2 regions of the Streptomyces sp. P13-3-3 genome follow, and region 1 is predicted to be linked to the other one. Evidence: riboswitches for the same ligand, from Rfam matches in the RefSeq annotation. Region 1 holds a riboswitch; the other holds the start of a gene.

Evidence for each region. Region 1 has a riboswitch for glycine ahead of gcvP (aminomethyl-transferring glycine dehydrogenase). Riboswitches for the same ligand answer to the same signal wherever they lie in the genome.
Region 2: another riboswitch for glycine. It lies ahead of gcvT (glycine cleavage system aminomethyltransferase GcvT); the one in region 1 lies ahead of gcvP (aminomethyl-transferring glycine dehydrogenase).

What each region holds. Positions count from the first base shown of each region.
Region 1 covers NZ_CP192228.1:2,624,720-2,628,116, reverse strand. Annotated here, with positions in the region: gene gcvP (aminomethyl-transferring glycine dehydrogenase) at 1-1,125, opposite strand, end outside; glycine riboswitch at 1,301-1,396, opposite strand; gene ACQZOG_RS11890 (PRC-barrel domain-containing protein) at 1,510-1,875, shown strand; gene ACQZOG_RS11885 (DNA polymerase IV) at 2,782-3,397, opposite strand, start outside.
Region 2 covers NZ_CP192228.1:4,590,407-4,593,803, forward strand. Annotated here, with positions in the region: gene glyA (serine hydroxymethyltransferase) at 1-279, opposite strand, end outside; gene gcvH (glycine cleavage system protein GcvH) at 294-671, opposite strand; gene gcvT (glycine cleavage system aminomethyltransferase GcvT) at 795-1,913, opposite strand; glycine riboswitch at 1,949-2,071, opposite strand; glycine riboswitch at 2,072-2,172, opposite strand; gene ACQZOG_RS21105 (AAA family ATPase) at 2,396-3,064, shown strand.

The sequences.
Region 1 (3,397 bases):
CGCGGCGTAGCGGTGGGTGCGGCGGGCGATGGTCCGCAGGCCCTCGGGGCCGTGGTAGACGGCGTACATGCCGGCCATGACGGCGAGCAGCACCTGCGCGGTGCAGATGTTGCTGGTGGCCTTCTCACGGCGGATGTGCTGCTCACGCGTCTGCAGCGCCAGGCGGTACGCCTTGTGGCCGTCGGCGTCGACGGAGACGCCCACGAGGCGGCCGGGCAGGCTGCGGGCCATCTTGTCCTGGACGGCCATGTAGCCGGCGTGCGGTCCGCCGAAGCCCATGGGGACGCCGAAGCGCTGCGTGGTGCCCACCGCGATGTCCGCGCCCAGCTCGCCGGGGGACTTCAGCAGGGTGAGGGCGAGCAGGTCGGCGGCGACGGTGACGAGCGCGCCGCGCTCGTGCGCCTGGTCGATGACGGGCTTGATGTCGCGGACGGCGCCGGACGCGCCCGGGTACTGGATCAGGACGCCGTTGATGTCACGGCCGTCGAGGTCGGCGGGGATGCCGTCGCTCAGGTCGGCGACGACCACCTCGACGCCGGTCGGCTCGGCACGCGTCTCGATCACGGCGATCGTCTGCGGCAGGGCGTCCGCGTCGACCAGGAACAGGCCCTTCTTGTTCTTGCCCATGCGCCGGGACAGCGCCATCGCCTCGGCGGCGGCGGTGCCCTCGTCCAGCAGGGAGGCGCCGGAGGTCGGCAGACCGGTGAGCTCGGCGACCATCGTCTGGAAGTTCAGCAGCGCCTCGAGCCGGCCCTGCGAGATCTCCGGCTGGTACGGCGTGTAGGCCGTGTACCAGGCGGGGTTCTCCATGACGTTGCGCAGGATGACCGGCGGGGTGAACGTGCCGTAGTAGCCCAGGCCGATCATGGAGCCGAGGACCTGGTTGCGGTCGGCGAGGCCGCGCAGTTCGGCGAGCACCTCGGCCTCGCTGCGGGCGCCGGGCAGGTCCAGCGCGTCGGCGTTCTTGATGACGTCGGGCACGGCGGCGGCGGTCAGCTCGTCGAGCGAGCCGTAGCCCACCTGGGCCAGCATCTTCGCCCGGGCCTCGTGGTCGGGGCCGATGTGGCGCTGCTCGAAGGGGATTCCCTGTTCGAGCTCGGAGAGCGGGGTACGGGGGGCAGTCATTGAGGAGGCCTCCTGGTCCGAACGACCTTCGAGGGGCACCACGGCGCAGGTGCCCGGACGGCCTCCCCCTCTGTCATCTCAACCTGAGAGTTTCACCGGGACGCCGCTGGCGGTCCGGTTTTCACCGTCGGTGAGAGCGGAAGCCGTCGACACCCGCCCTGCTTTCCAGAGTGACCTCGTCCGTGCGGTACGTGTGCCTGAGAGATTCCGGGGAGGATTTGCTCCTTCGGCGCCTCCGGTGGTGCCTGGAGGACTCTCCCGCACGGGGTCAGCGGCCGTTGCCAGCGTACCAGCGAGGTCCGGACCCCGGCCTTCGAGTGGCCGTTCCGCCGATTGTGCCTTTCTGTAGTGCTATCGGATGAGTTTGCTACGAGTGGAGGGCCCGTGCAGACCGACATCGACCCGCGCCACCTCATCGGCCGCAAGGCGTACGACCGCAACGGCACCCGCATCGGCACGATCGACGAGGTCTACCTCGACGACGCCACCGGTGTGCCGGAGTGGGCCGCGATACGCACCGGCCTGTTCAGCCGGGACGCCTTCGTGCCCCTGGAACCCAGCGAGCTGATCGACGGGGCCCTGCACGTGCCGTTCGAACGGTCCCTCATCAAGGACGCGCCGGACTTCGGCGTCGGCCGCCACCTGTCCCCGGAGCAGGAGCTCCAGCTGTACCACCACTACGGCCTGGACGTGGGCGCCCCTCCCCCGCTCCCGGACCACGACTTCGGCAAACTGGCGGGCCAGGAGTAACCGACACGACGGGGCCGGCGCCTCCGACAACCGCCGGCCCCACCACCCCGCACCCCGGCCGCCCCGCCGACCCACGCGCCAGCCTCCGGCCCCGCCTCCACCACCCGACAGGCTGACGGCCCCCGGCCCCGGCTCGACCGACTGACGGCGCCCGGCCCCGGCTCCACCGCCGGCCCGGGACCCGGCGTCCGGCCCACAGCCCCGGCTCTGGCCGCCCGGCCCAGGCCCGGCGATCACCACCGGCCCGCAACGCATAGCCGGCAACGGCGCAGCTCCGTCAGCCGGCGGTGCCTTACGGTGCGCCGCGAGGCCGCGAGGTGCGATGGGCCGTCTCGCACGCGCGGTGGCGAGCCGAGCCCCGTAGACGCCGCCATCCGACCGCCCGCGGGACAGCGGCAGCACGGCGAGCTTCCGGGCCCGACCTCTCCGAAGGCCGGCTCCAGAGGCAAGCCCGCCGACCACGTCACGCGGCCGCCCTCACGCGGTGAGCCGGCGCTTGTCCACGCCCGCCGTGCGGTAGGGCCGTGAGCAGCGGCTCCGCGAGTGCCGGCTCCGCAGGGGAGCCGACCGCCCATACCGCCGACCGACCTCGCGCAGCCAGCCGGAGCAGCACAACAGCGAGATCTCCGGCCCGACCTCCGCAAGTGCCGGCTCCTCAGCGGAGCCGACCGCCCATGCCGCGCCGTCGCCTCCCGCAGCCAGCCGGGCCCGTAGGCACCCGCATCCGGTCACCCACGGGACAGCAGCAGCAAGGGCCGACCCCTGCCCGACCTCCGCAAGTGCTGGCCTCTCTGGGCATCCGGCCGGCGCTGTCGTGGGGCGGCCGTCGCGCGGCGCGGCGGCCAGGGGCGGCGTGCCCGCGCCGCTCGGCGTCACGCCTCCCCGGCGCGGGCCCCGCCCGCGCCGTCACGCTTCCGGAGGACAAGGCGGAGGCGCCTCCGGTGGTCGCATCGGCTGGGGGAGGTCCGGTGGCGTCTCCACCAGCGGCAGCGGATCCGCTGCCTCCAACGCCGGGTCGTCGACGCGGAACGTCTTCACGCGGCCCGGCGCCGAGCCGGGTGTCTCGAAGCGGACCGTCACCCGGCCGAGGCCGCTGCCCTGCACCCATCCGTGCCCGTACTCGGTGTGCCGGACGTCGTGGCCCGCGGACCAGCGCCGCTCCACCGGGACCTCCGGGCGCGGCTCGGGCGCGGGCTCGGGCTCCTCGCCGTCGGCGGGCTCCTCCCCCGCACCGCCCGCCGCCTGGGCGAACAGATCCTCCTGCGTGTAGTCGGCCAGCCCGCTGACGCCGACGCCGAGCAGCCGTACGCCGCCCGTGGTGTCCACCGAGTCCAGCAGCCGCGCCGCCGCCTCCCGGACGACGGCCGGGTCGTCGGTGGGGCCGCGCAGCGTCTCGGACCGGGTCAGCGTGGAGAAGTCGTACCGCCGTACCTTCAGCACGATCGTGCGTCCGGACAGCCCCGCGCCCCGCAGGCGGCGCACACAGCGGTCGGCGAGCCGTTGCACCTCGAGGCCGACCCGC
Region 2 (3,397 bases), 2.0 Mb from region 1:
GACGTTGGCGTGCTCGGCGCCGAACAGTTCCTTCACCCGGTCGATGGCGATCTGCTCGATCACGTCGACGTGCTCGCAGCCGCCGTAGTAGCGGCGGCCGGGGTAGCCCTCGGCGTACTTGTTGGTCAGGACCGAGCCCTGGGCCTCCATGACCGCGACCGGGGCGAAGTTCTCCGAGGCGATCATCTCGAGGGTGGACTGCTGCCGGTGCAGCTCGGCGTCGACCGCGGCGGCGACCGCCGGGTCGAGCTCGTGCAGGGGCGTGTTCAGAAGCGACATGCGGATCCGGCTCCTCAGCCCGCGGTGAACGCGTCGTACTCGGCGGCGGACAGCAGGTCGGCCGGCTCGTCGGTGATCCGCACCTTGAACAGCCAGCCGCCCTCGAAGGGGGCCGAGTTCACGAGCGCCGGGTCGTTCACCACGTCCTCGTTGACCTCGGTGACCTCGCCGGAGACGGGGGAGTACAGGTCGCTGACGGACTTGGTGGACTCCAGCTCGCCGCAGGTCTCGCCCGCGCTCACCGTGTCACCGACCTCGGGGAGCTGGACGAAGACCACGTCGCCGAGCGCGTTGGCCGCGTGCTCCGTGATGCCGACCGTCGACACGCCGTCCTCGGCGGCCGACAGCCACTCGTGCTCCTTGCTGTAGCGCAGCTGCTGGGGGTTGCTCATGGCCTGAATTCTCCTGTACGCGGGAAACTGCTGATGACGGGGAGGGCGCGGGACGCGGCCGGACGGGTGGCACACCCGGGCCACGGACGCGCGGGGACGGCCCGGAGGCTGCCTACGACGGTGTCACTTCTGCCGCTTGTAGAACGGCAGCGCCACGACGTCGTACGGCTCGTGGCTGCCGCGGATGTCCACACCGACGCCCTCGGCGCCCGGCTCCGCGTGGGCGGCGTCGACGTAGGCCATGGCGATCGGCTTCCCCAGGGTGGGGGAGGGGGCGCCGGAGGTGACCTCGCCGATCCGCTCGCCGCCGGCGACCACCGCGTACCCGGCGCGCGGCACCCGGCGGCCGTGGGCGACCAGGCCGACCAGGACGCGCGGCGGGTTCTTCGCGGCGCGCTCCGCGGCCTCGGCGAGGGCGGCGCGGCCCACGAAGTCGCCCTCCTTCTCGAACTTCACCACCCGGCCGAGACCGGCGTCGAAGGGCGTGAGGGAGGTGCTCAGCTCGTTGCCGTACAGCGGCATGCCCGCCTCGAGGCGGAGCGTGTCCCGGCAGGACAGACCGCACGGGACCAGCCCGTGGCCCTCACCCGCCTTGGTCAGCGCCTGCCACAGCTCCACGGCGTGCTCCGGCTTCACGAACAGCTCGAAGCCGTCCTCGCCGGTGTAGCCGGTGCGGGCGATCAGCGCGGGGACCCCGGCCACGGTGCCCGGCAGGCCGGCGTAGTACTTCAGGCCGTCCAGGTCGGCGTCGGTGAGGGAGCGCAGGATCGCCGGGGACTCGGGGCCCTGCACGGCCAGCAGCGCGTAGGCGTCGCGGTCGTCGCGCACCTCGGCGTCGAAGCCCGCGGCCCGCTCGGTCAGCGCGTCCAGGACCACTTGGGCGTTGGAGGCGTTGGCCACGACCATGTACTCGGTGTCGCCCAGCCGGTAGACGATCAGGTCGTCCAGGATGCCGCCGTCCTCACGGCAGATCATGGTGTAGCGGGCGCGGCCCGGCTTCACCCCCGAGATGTTGCCGACCAGCGCGAAGTCCAGCAGCGCGGCGGCCTGCGGGCCGGTGACCGTGATCTCGCCCATGTGCGAGAGGTCGAACAGGCCGGCCCTCGTGCGCACGGCGTTGTGCTCGTCCCGCTCGGAGCCGTAGCGCAGGGGCATGTCCCAGCCGGCGAAGTCGGTCATCGTCGCGCCGAGCGACCGATGCAGGGCATCGAGCGCGGTGCGGCGGGGTTCGTTACTGCTCATCGGTCGGTCTCCCAGGGGCATGACAGCGAGGTCGTTCCTCCCCATCTGTCATCGGAACCTGAGAGGTTCGCCATGACCACCGGTGACACGGCGATCAGGACTTGCACCTTGGGTGGGGCCCCGGAGCACTGCCACGGCGGCCCGCTTTTCAGATGTGCCTCGCCCGCGCGGTAACGGTGCCTGAGAGATTCAAGGGAGGGACTTGCTCCTTCGGCGCCCCGGCGGCACACGGTGCCGGGGACTCTCCCGCGCGGATTCAAACGGCCGGTATGCAGTTGGCGCGCACATCATTGCACGCATCGGGGGACACCGGCAGGGGGACCCTTGCCGGGCGTGCACCGCTCGTGCAGGCTCGGTCACAGGGAGCTGTGACAGGCCTGTAGCGGTATGAGCACGCAACCGCGAGCGACCTGGCATTACCTTCTCTTTACACGCTGCGGGGATCGGACACCGTATCCGGCCCCAGGGGGAGGACGACCACGGTGAACAGGCCCACGGCGTACGCCGCCACCACAGGCGTGGCGCTGCCGCGGCAGCACGCCCACCGGGCCGGCGGCGCCCGTGACACGGCGCCCGCCGCCCTCGTCCAGGACCTGCGCGCCCGCTCCGGACGCAGCCCCCGCGCCCTGCTCTTCGGCCCCCGTGACCTCGTCGTCGTCACCGGACTGCCCGGCAGCGGCAAGTCCACGCTGATGCGGCGCACGGTGCACGAGGACCGCGTCGACTCCCAGGACGCCCGTGACCGCTGGGACCGCCGCATGCCCCGCCTCCTGCCGTACGCGGTCTACCGCCCGCTGGTCCGGCTCGCCCACTACGCGGGACTGCGCCGCGTGCTGCGCTCAGGCCGGCCCGTCGTCGTGCACGACTGCGGCACCCAGGCCTGGGTACGGCGCTGGCTGGCCCGCGAGGCCCGCCGCCGCGGGGCCGCACTGCATCTGCTGCTCCTCGACGTCCCGCCCGAGGAGGCACTGGCCGGGCAGCTGGAGCGCGGCCGGGGCGTCTCGCGCTACGCCTTCCGCCGCCACCGCACGGCGTGCGGACGGCTGCTCGACGCGGTGGAGTCAGGACGCGTGCCGGAGGGCTGCGCCTCGGCGGTGCTCGTCGACCGGGACGCGGCGAACACCTTGCGGCGCATCGGCTTCACCGGCTGACTGGCCGACGCACGTCTGGTGGGGGGCCGGCTCCGCCGGCTGATCGAAACGCCGTACGTCCGCTGCCGGGTCGGCTCCACCGGCCGACCGGCAGGCGCACGCCCCGCGTCGGGCCGGCTTCACCGGGCTGATCGAGCGGCGTATGTCCGGTGCACCGGGGCGGTGGCACCGGCTGGCGGGTCGGCGCACGTCCTGTGCCGGGTCGGCTTCCACGGCCGACCGGCAGGCGTACGCCCCGCGTCGGGCCGGCTTCGGCGGCTGGCGGGTCAGCGCACGTCCGGTGCGGGGGCGGCGGCACCCGCTGATCGATGGCGCACGTCCTGTGCCGGGCCG